DNA from 2 places in the Virgibacillus sp. FSP13 genome. Region 2 is predicted to be linked to the other one. Evidence: predicted binding sites of a transcription regulator. Region 2 holds the regulator's gene; the other holds the start of a gene.
The links. The regulator LexA, encoded in region 2, represses DNA repair genes until DNA is damaged. The targets are predictions, from matches to a motif close to CGAACATATGTTCG.
Positions count from the first base shown of each region.

Region 1 (5,522 bases), on a different contig from region 2:
TCTTATTTAGAGGCATTACCTGTTGGCGGAAATGAAGACCGTATGATTGGCGGGACATTGCGATACCGTATGGAGGATATTAAGGGGAAGGTACAAGCTAAAACGGGAACCATTTATGGTGTTAGCACGTTATCCGGATACGTAGAAACAAATAGCGGTGAAAAATTGATCTTTTCCATTATGCTAAATAATTTACTGGATGAAGAGAATGGGCCTGAGATAGAGGATAAAATAGTAAACATAATTGCTGGAGAATAGACAATTATGCAAAAAGGGAACCATGATTTGGTTCCCTTTTTGTATATAGTAAAATTATTGAAAGTTATTGTTTTGTTGAGATGCTTGCGTTTGTTGTGACGTTTGGGCTTGTTGTATTTGTTGACGTGCTTGTTGTAATTGTTGTTGTGCTTGTTGGAGCTGTGTGTTTTGCTGAGCATTAGAACCAGCTTGCGTTTGCGCATTTTGTAATCCTTGCTCTGCTTGCTGTAACTGCTGCTGTGCTTGTTGCAACTGTTGTGGGTTAGCACTGGACTGAGCTTGTTGTACTGCTTGTTGTGCTTGCTGAGCCTGCTGTAATGCTTGTTGTAATTGTTGCTGTGAATTTTGTTGAGCCATTGAAATAACCTCCATCGATTTTTTTGGGACTTGCTAATAACTATGGTTCCGCTTTACGTATTAGTTATGTATTTTCCCTTAACATTTTTCTAAATATTAATGTTCGATGTTCAAATTGGTAGTGAATAGACTGAAAAAAACCTGCACCACTTCGATTAGCGAAATGAATGCAGGTTAGCTTAGATTTTATCGATAAACCTCTTGCTTTGAAAATTTTGCTTTTTTCTCTTTTCCTTGATGAAGGCTAAACAGGCCAACAGCTATTAAGACTACGACAGCACATAAAATATATAACTTTTGAAAGCCAAAAGCTGCTACGACAAATCCCCATACAAATGATCCCACTGCAATACCGGAATCATAGAACATAAAAAATGTTGCTGTCGCATGGCTGCTTCGGTGATTTGGTGCAGCTTGGATTGCCATAGTTTGGAAGCTTGGTAAAATCGTTCCATAACCAAGACCAGTAAGCCCCGCTGAAATTAACAGCATCCAAGCATTGTCGGTGAAACTTAACATAACAAGACCAATGGCAAAGATGAATAAACAAGGTAATATAACAAATGATGGGCCTCGTAAATCGAATGCTTTACCAAAATATGGTCGTGATGCGATCATAACAATTGCGAAGACTAGAAAGAAATAGCTGGCGGCTGCTGAAAGTCCGATTGAATCGGCATAAACCGAAATAAACGATAAAACACTCGCATAGGCTAACGAAGCCAAGCTACTGATAAGTGCTATTGGTATTGCCTTTATTTCAATTAAATCATGCAGCGTAAATTTGTGTTTTACTGTTTCGGAATTATCAACCGCTTCAGTAGCAGGGACATGAACCAAAATAGAGCAAATGACACCACTTACCATTAGGATACTTAGAATAACAAAGAGTGTTTGAAAGGTGATAAATTGCAATAATGACAATCCGATAAATGGGCCAGCGACAACTGCAAGATTCATTGCCATTGCGAAATATCCAAGCCCTTCACCACGCCTTGACGGAGGTATGACATCGGCAGCAATTGCTCCAGTAGCTGTAGAAATGACCCCAAATGAAAGCCCGTGAAAGAAACGTAGTAGTAATAATGGGATGAATTGATCAGTCCAAATATAAAGGAATGAAGTTGCTGTAAAAATAGCAACACTTATGATAACTCCTTTTTTCTTACCAAGTTTATCTAATAATTTTGCTGAAAAGGGACGGACAATAATTGCGGCAATTAACATAACCGTGACGACTAATCCACCCTCAGCTTCTGTGCCCCCCATATTGTTGATTACATAAATTGGGAGTGTCGTTAATAATGCATAAAAAACTAAGAAAACCATGAACTGTGTCACGGAAATACTAATAAAACTTCTCGTCCAGATTGGTTGTTGATTGTTACTCAATGATTTTCCTCTCCTGTTGTACCAATTTTTTGCAGTAATTGCTGCAATTGCTGTTTTTCAGCTGACGACAAATTAGCCAGCATGTCTCGTTCAAATTCATCCATCGTTTGATGAACACTGGTAAATTTTTGTTTTGCTGCTTTTGTCAATTCAATAACACGTTCGCGTTTGTCTGTACCTTTTTTTCGTACAATCCATCCGCTTTTTTCCATCCGGGATAGTGTACGAGTAACTGTTGGCGCCTCTACGTTAAGGTACTTCCAAATTTCGGTTTGTGTCATTGGGCCAAAACGCTCCAGACAAAAAATAATTGACCACTGAGATGTATACAATCCATGGTCATGAAGTCGTTTATTCATTTCCTTTTCGATAAATCGATAGCGTTGATTAAGTAAGTGAAACAAGTTTCGATTGTCCATATGGTCCATTTTTATCACCTCATTATTTACCCAGGTAAATAAAATTACTTTTTCTATGTTACGCTTTTTATGTTTGTTTGTAAACCATAAAACTTAAATTAAAAATCATGTCAGCAAAACAAATGTTCGTCATTTTGAACAAAATATGCTATGATATAATGGCATATTTTAAATGATTGTAGACTCCTTTTACTAAAAAAACCCACTTATCTTTCAAGTGGGCTAAAAAAGTTAGGCATTTTTGGGGGAAGCAATTATTTTTCGCTTGGGTCATATTCATCATAGATAAGCCTTGTAACAGTTGTCGATTCTTCATTTTCAATTTCGGATTGGGTTGCATCCACCCCGTAAGAATCATCAGGATCAATGCCTGGTGCTTGCACATTATCGTTCTTTCGCATCTTCTTTTTATTCATATAATCCCACCTCCAATCGTTATTAGTTTGCCTAAAGCGTGAGAAAATATATGTTATACCTAAGGCCCTCCCGCATTTCGCATTATCAGAGAAAGGTGTTGAGACTTTTCATAAACAATTAGAAAAAGAGCAGCAATCGATTGCTGCTCTTTCCCATTTTTTGAAGATGAAGTTGTTGGACTATACAATATGTTGCGACGTTTGCTTGGTTGTTTTTCTGCTGTGGAGCACACTGACAACCAAGAGGGAAATCCCTCCCAATGCGCCAGAAATGAACATCATTGCAAAGAGTGCCTGACCACCAAGATGGGTTAATATAATTCCACCAAGCCAAGGTCCTATGAAGAATCCAGCACTTCCACCAGTTGCCAATACGGCAAAATAGTTTTTAACCCTTCTTTTGGTATTCTTGCGGAAATGGCCGACATTTTTGGGTTGATGAATAATTCACCTATCGTATAAATCAGCATAAAAACAAACCAAAGTATGTAAAGGTCTGCAAAAATAAAAAGTAAACTACCTGCACTAAAGAAGATGCCACCGATCAAAAAGCTTTTAAAATCGGTTATTTTTTCTATCATATGTATGACGATTGGCTGAAAAACCACAACAGTCAGCGTGTTCAGTGTCAAAAGAGACGCGAATAATGTTAATCCACTTTCGCCCATCGTTTTGGATAAAAACTGACTGACATTGGCATCTAATTGAGACTCTGTGGCAAAAAGGAAAAAGTTTGCTAGAAAAAGCCATAATAGGGTGCGGTCCTTTATAATGATAGACCATTGTTGTTTCTCTGTCGCTTCCCCTGTATTGTAGCTATTATGGAAAAGTTTATGCTTCCAGAAAAAAAGGAATAGACATGGCGCCAATAACAGAAGTGCAGCAGCAAAGATATAAAGCGGAAGTGCCGTTTTACCGGCTTCAAGCGAAACCCCAATTAACGGACCGAGCGCACCACTAACGGTAAATAGCCAATAATTATAACCAAAAATCCGCTCCAGTTTATCATCTGGTGCGTAATCAGATAGAAGTGATCGATTCGCCGGACCGTATATCGCCCATGATAAACCATTAATAAACGATATGATACAAAGGGCAATATAATCATGAATCATTCCATATCCTATAAAACAGAAGGCAGGGATTACCAAGGACGCGACATAAGCTTTTCTTTTCCCCACCTATCACTAATACGACCGCTAATAATCCCAAAGGCCATCCCTGACAAAGCAGGTAGATTGACCAGAAAGGCCGATTTTGCCCACTCTTTTTAATGTAGATCACTATATACAGTTAATGTTAAGGCTTTCATCTAGCTTAACATTAATTATGGGAATATGTAAATTAATATAAAAATAATGAATAGTATGTAATTAAGTATAAACCTATCCCGCTTTTTGATTGACTTTTCATGTTAAATCGTACAATCTAATAGGGAGTATATGTTCGTTTTTGTTAAATTGAATACCATAAAGATAACCTGATTTTCATCCCCGGGTATACATGGTGGAAAACAAAAGGGGAAGATAATATCATAAGGTTTAAATTCAAAATGAAATATTGGAATAGGGAATTATAATTATTATAGAATAAAGTATTTTGTTTGACATTATAAATAAGTCAAACAAAACTTATACCACACAAAAAAGGGGGGGATCCTTAATGGGAGTTGCATTAATACTCGCGGAAAAGCCTTCTGTTGCGAAAAACATTGCAGATGCGCTAAAAATTAAAGGTAAAAAAGATGGCTATTTTGAAGGAAACAACTATATCATTACGTGGGCTTTTGGTCATTTGGTTCAGCTATACGACGCAAAAGACTATGATAGTAAAATGGCACAATGGAAACTAGACAACTTTCCGTTTATACCAGCTAATTTTAAGTATAAAGTAAAAACAGATCCCCGAAACAGACAACGATCGGATCAGGGTGCAACAAAGCAACTAAAAACGATTCATTATTTAATGAGACGAAATGATGTTGATGCGATCATCTCTGCATGTGATTACGATCGGGAGGGGCAATTGATTGGGGACAGCATCATTTATCGGGCAAATCCAAGCAAACCCGTGTATCGCTTGTTACTTAATGAATGGACAACGGAAGAAGTACTCCAAGGAATCGAAAAGATGAGACCAAATGAGACAATGCGGCCATTAAGAGATGCTGGAGTTAGCAGGCAATGGGCTGATTGGGTGATTGGGATTAATTTAACCTCTGTTGCGACATTAAAATATCAAAAAGGTAAGGGAAAAGCGCTGAACATCGGAAGGGTTCTGCTGCCTACGTTGAAAATTATTTATGATCGTGATAAGGAAATTGAAAACTTTGAACCAGAAGATTATTTTAAGTTAACAGCAACCTTTCAGACGGATGATCTGCAAGCGTATGAAGGTACATATGTTGAGGGAAAACAAGAAAAATTTAAACAGAAAGATACGTTGGACAATATTCAAAAGGAGATTCAAGGAAAGCAAGCACTAATTACCGACAAACAAGTGGAGAAGAAGAAGGAGTTTGCCCCATTACTGTTCAACTTATCTAACTTGCAAGGGTACATAACGAATAAATATAAAGGCTGGACATCTGATAAGGTATTGAAAGTTGCCCAATCACTTTATGAGAAAAAATTTATCACATATCCACGTACTTCTAGTGTTGCTTTAGACGAGAGCTTAG
Region 1 covers NZ_JBSVKG010000037.1:5,162-10,683, forward strand. Annotated here, with positions in the region: gene dacB (D-alanyl-D-alanine carboxypeptidase/D-alanyl-D-alanine endopeptidase) at 1-258, shown strand, start outside; gene ACW2QC_RS19165 (hypothetical protein) at 313-615, opposite strand; gene ACW2QC_RS19170 (MFS transporter) at 802-2,007, opposite strand; gene ACW2QC_RS19175 (MarR family winged helix-turn-helix transcriptional regulator) at 2,004-2,435, opposite strand; gene ACW2QC_RS19180 (hypothetical protein) at 2,681-2,842, opposite strand; gene ACW2QC_RS19185 (hypothetical protein) at 3,023-3,214, opposite strand; gene ACW2QC_RS19190 (MFS transporter) at 3,181-4,023, opposite strand; gene ACW2QC_RS19195 (DNA topoisomerase) at 4,505-5,522, shown strand, end outside.
Region 1: ACW2QC_RS19195 (DNA topoisomerase) is a predicted target of LexA. The motif match lies at 4,278-4,291, and genes of this name have one in related genera.

Region 2 (5,522 bases):
GGTGTTTTCATAATAGATGATAACCTTACAGCAGGTCGTAAATAGTCACTAAACACGAAGAATGTACCCGCATATACATTTAATCCACCATGTAATGCCATTCCATTTAATGCGGCTGCCATTGCGTGTTCCCGTACACCAAACCAGATGTTGCGTCCAGCATAGTTATCACGCGAAAAATCCGCCTCATCCTTAATGGTTGTTTTATTCGATCCTGCTAAATCAGCACTTCCTCCGAAGAAATTTGGTACAGATTGAGCAATCGCATTTAATACTTCGCCAGAGGAAGCCCTTGTTGCTAGTTTATCTTTTTCCGGTTCGTATACTGGTAAGTTTTTGTCCCAGTTTTTAGGCAAATCACCTTTTATTGCTAGCTCGAGTTCATTCGCTAATTCAGGATATTTTTCTTGATATTGATTGAATAGCTTATTCCACTCTTGTTCCGATTCTGCGCCTCTTTTACCAATCTTTTCCTCAAAATCGACATATACTTCATCTGGCACATTAAAATCTTCATGTTCCCATTTATAATATTCTTTTGTCAGCTTCACTTCATCTTTGCCAAGTGGAGCACCATGTGATGCTGCAGAATTTGATTTATTCGGTGAACCGTAACCAATAATTGTTTTCACTTCAATTAATGTTGGTTGCTTGGTATTTTCTTGTGCTTGTTTTATGGCATGACGTAAGGACTCTACATCATTCCCATCTTCAACTCGGATAACTTCCCAGCCATATGCTTTAAACCGTTCCTCTGTGTTATCAGAGAATGACCGATTAAGTTCACCATCTAGCGAAATATCATTTGAATCATATAAAGCAATTAATTTTCCTAATCCAAGATGGCCTGCAAGTGAAGCTGTTTCATGTGAAATACCTTCCATTAAGTCACCATCACTAATAAGTGCGTATGTATAATGATCGATAATGGAAAGATCGTCCTGATTATATGTTGCAGCAAGGTGTGCTTCAGCCATCGCCATTCCAACTGACATTGCAATGCCTTGTCCTAAAGGTCCAGTTGTTGCCTCTACACCGTCTGTATGGTGTACTTCAGGATGTCCAGGTGTTTTTGAATTCCACTGACGAAATTCTTTTAAATCATCAATGGTGACATTATATCCTGATAAATGAAGCAGCCCATATAACAGCATGGAACCATGACCAGCTGACAGCACAAAACGGTCACGGTTAAACCATTTTGAATTTTTCGGGTTGTGGTTCATAAAATCAGTCCACAGTGTATACGCCATCGGAGCCGCACCCATTGGCAAACCTGGATGACCCGAATTTGCATTTTCAATTGCGTCAATTGCTAGAGTACGTATTGTATTAATGGATAACTGTTCGATATCTTTTGACATACTTATTCCCCTTTCACTTTACAAGCTTAATCTATCCCTTAACATTTTATAATGAAGATGAGTTTCTAACAAGTAATACTTTTTCTTTAGTTGTATTATGTGTTAATGACCTTTATTTTTTTCTTGAAAGTCACGCAGCTTCTGTGGTGTCACATCATTACCTTCTCGGTCAACAACGGTCATTGTTTTAAATTGATTTTTAAAGGATTTACGTACGTTTTGTAAATATTCTTGCCTGAGCTCTTTTTGTTCTTTTTTTTCTTTGTCTGTCAGCCCTTCACTTTTCGACTTTTTTGCCAGTTTATTTATTCTATCTAATTTCTCTTTTGCTATCATAAAAATTACCTCCTATAACGTACAAAAAAAGCAAGAACAATGATGTGTCCTTGCTTTTTCATGATACCTTTCCTTTATAATTGTTTCAAGCATTAAGATGTTCTTGTTGTTCTTGTTGTTCTTGATGTTCTTGATATCTTCGATGAACCGTTGCTTTGGAAACTGAATGTCCCATGCCATTTAATGTATTAGCAATTTCCTCAAAGGTTAAATTCTTTTGTCTTAGTTTGACAACTTCTTCAATAGGAAATGATTTTCTTTCCCTACCAGGTGCTTGATTGCGATTTGCTAAATTCTTACTTGGATCATAACCTTCATGGATGGCTTTTTTCATTCCCCGTCTAATTTTTGTATTGTGAATTCTCCGCTGATACTCTTCAACGATCCCGACAATTTGTAAAACCATTGAATCGGATTCGGAAAGTTCCAGCTGTCCGTCCTGAATTGCAGTATATATCGATATATTCAATTTATGCAGTTGATGAAATAGCGCGATCTTTGTATTCCCTCTCCCTAACCTAGTTTCGTCCTGGATCAGTAAACAATCCGCTTTATTGGCAGAAAAGTAGTCAAGTAGCTGAAATATACCATCACGGTCGATATCATAGCCACTTGCTTGCTCTTCGATTATATCAACAACAGTGAATTCATAACGTGCTGCAAGACTGATGAGTTCCCGCTTTTGTCGTGCTAAAGATGTTTCCTGAGTTTTTTTATCTGTACTTACCCGACAATAAAGAATCGCTTTCAATCCAATTACCCCTTCATTTATATCAGTATACTATGCGCTGGTAACCATTGAAAAGTATAAGAACCCCAATGTTAAAGCAAAAGTAACAAGATAGAATACATCTGTTTTTGTAAGTTTTCCAAACATATCAATCAGCTCCTTCATTAAGATAAGAACTATTGTTCGTCTATTAGTATAGTACATCGAACGTACGATCTTGTCAATACATTTTCGAACGAACGTTTGCTTATTTATGATTCTAGTGATAAACTAGTATCAATAAATAATATGCGTGAGGTGTTTGCTAAATGACTAAACTTTCCAAAAGACAGCAAATGATTCTTGATTTTATTAAGGACCAGGTTAGCAAAAAAGGCTATCCACCATCTGTAAGAGAAATAGCTGAAGCAGTTGGACTTGCGTCAAGTTCTACTGTCCACGGTCATCTCGCAAGAATAGAGAGTAAAGGCTATATTAGAAGAGACCCAACGAAACCTAGAGCAATTGAAATTTTAAATCCGTCAGAAGAGAATAATATACCAAAAGAAGAGGCTCGCTATGCACCGGTTATAGGTAAAGTTACCGCTGGAATCCCGATTACTGCTGTAGAAAATATTGAAGAATTCATCCCCCTTCCAAGCTCAAGCGCCGGGCCAGATGATAGTTTATATGTACTAGTAATCGAAGGAGAAAGTATGATCGAAGCTGGGATATTAAATGGAGACATGGTTATTGTAAAGCAACAAAACACGGCTCTAAACGGAGATATTGTTGTGGCAATGACGGACGAGGATGAAGCTACAGTAAAACGATTCTTCAAGGAAAAAGATCATATTCGCTTGCAACCTGAGAACGCAACAATGGAACCGTTAATCTATCAAAATGTTACGATTCTAGGTAAAGTAATTGGATTATACCGGAACATTCATTAAAAAACCCTTGATACGTTATATACGTATCAAGGGGATTTTTTAATAAGACGCTAAATACTGCTCACGTTCCCATGGATGAACGGTCGTTCTAAACATGTCCCATTCAATCTCTTTAGCCTCAATAAAATGCTCATAAAGATGCTCACCTAATGCAACTGAAACAACTTCATCTTTTTGCAACTCACCTAGTGCGTCCATCAATGTTGCTGGTAAATCTTTGATCCCATTTTTTTCACGCTCTGCTTTATCCATTACATAAATGTTGCGGTTTACTGGTTCTGGTGGAGTAAGTTTTGACGTAATCCCGTCAAGACCTGATGCAAGAAGTACTGCCATTGCCATATAAGGGTTTGCGGCGGGATCAACACTTCTAAGTTCAACCCTAGTACTTAATCCTCTTGAAAACGGAATCCGTACTAATGGACTTCGATTTTGCGCTGACCATGCAACATAACTCGGTGCCTCATAACCCGGAACTAAGCGTTTGTATGAATTTACGGTTGGATTTGTCACAGCAGTAAAACTTGTAGCATGTTTAATTAGTCCAGCTGTAAATTGATATGCTATTTCGCTTAGCTGCATATCCCCATCATTGTCAAAGAACACATTTTCGCCATCCTTAAACAGGGACATATTCACATGCATACCTGAACCATTAACGCCAAATAATGGTTTAGGCATAAACGTCGCGTGTAAGTTATGTTTTCTCGCAATTGTCTTCACAACAAGCTTAAATGTTTGAATATCATCACAATGTTTCACTGCATCAGAATATTGGAAGTCAATTTCATGTTGGCCTGGCGCACTTTCATGGTGGGATGCTTCAATATTAAATCCCATTTCTTCCAATTCAAGAACTATATCACGACGGCAATTTTCCCCTAAATCTGTTGGAGCTAAATCAAAATACCCGCCTCGATCGTTCAATTCCAATGATGGGTCACCATGTTCATCTAGTTTAAATAAAAAGAATTCAGGTTCTGTGCCAATATTAAACGCTGAGTAACCTAATTCTTCCATTTTTTTAAGATTTCGTTTTAAATTATACCTTGGGCACCCCTCAAATGGTGTTCCATCTGGATTGTAAATATCACAAATAAATCGCGCAACTTTTCCTTTGTCAGATGTCCATGGGAATACGACAAATGTATCTAGATCTGGATGCAAGTACATATCTGATTCTTCAATTCGAACAAATCCTTCGATTGAGGATCCATCAAACATCATTTTATTGTCTAACGCTTTATCCAATTGGCTTAACGGAATTTCAACATTTTTAATTGTTCCCAGCATGTCAGTAAATTGCAAGCGTACAAATCGAACATTTTCCTCCTCTATTATTTGATAAATTTGTTCCTTCGATAATTTTGAACTCATTCGTTAGCCTCCCAGCTTTCAAATCAACCTTTATTTTTATTGAAAAAACCTAGATAATTCACCTTGTCTTAAGCTAGATTTTCCCATTCTCCCAGCTTCATGTAATTCATTCTTTAACATAATTCTAAGTTCTTTTTCAGATAACGTTTCCTTTTGTTGTTGCATCTGTTTATTAGTGATAAGCAAATGCTTAATACCAGCTAAGTTAATACCTTTATCAAGTAAGTCTTTTATCTCCAATAATCGATCAACATCATTAAAGGAGAACAAACGTTGATTCCCTGATGTTCTTTCAGGCTGAATAAGACCATGTTCTTCATAGTTTCTAATTTGCCTTGCCGTTAGTTCCGTTAATTTCTTTACAATTCCTATCGAGAATAAGGGCATGGAACGTCTATCCTGATCGTTCATTTTCGAACCCCCTTCATGATTAATACTATTAGTTTACCTTTTGTTATGGATTGTGTCAAATCTATGTAAGGTTTCCTAACATTATTGCTAAAAGAAAAAAGAGATGGCTTTCCACCTCTTTTTTCTTTTCCCTATTTTAGTGTTAGAAAACCTTTTTCAATAAGATTCACAGCCGCTTCCTTCAAGGCAATCTTTACATGCTCATAGGTCAAACCACCTTGCACATACGCCGTATAGGGGGCTCTTATCGGTCCATCGGCTGTTAATTCAAGACTTGCCCCCTGTATAAATGTTCCCGCAGCCATAATAACATCATCTTCATAACCAGGCATTGGACTAGGTACTGGTGTTACAAATGAATTAACCGGTGAG
Region 2 covers NZ_JBSVKG010000002.1:129,738-135,259, reverse strand. Annotated here, with positions in the region: gene tkt (transketolase) at 1-1,364, opposite strand, end outside; gene ACW2QC_RS02495 (DUF896 domain-containing protein) at 1,467-1,700, opposite strand; gene ACW2QC_RS02490 (YneB family resolvase-like protein) at 1,786-2,451, opposite strand; gene lexA (transcriptional repressor LexA) at 2,739-3,362, shown strand; gene glnA (type I glutamate--ammonia ligase) at 3,402-4,739, opposite strand; gene ACW2QC_RS02475 (MerR family transcriptional regulator) at 4,776-5,150, opposite strand; gene ACW2QC_RS02470 (methionine gamma-lyase family protein) at 5,282-5,522, opposite strand, start outside.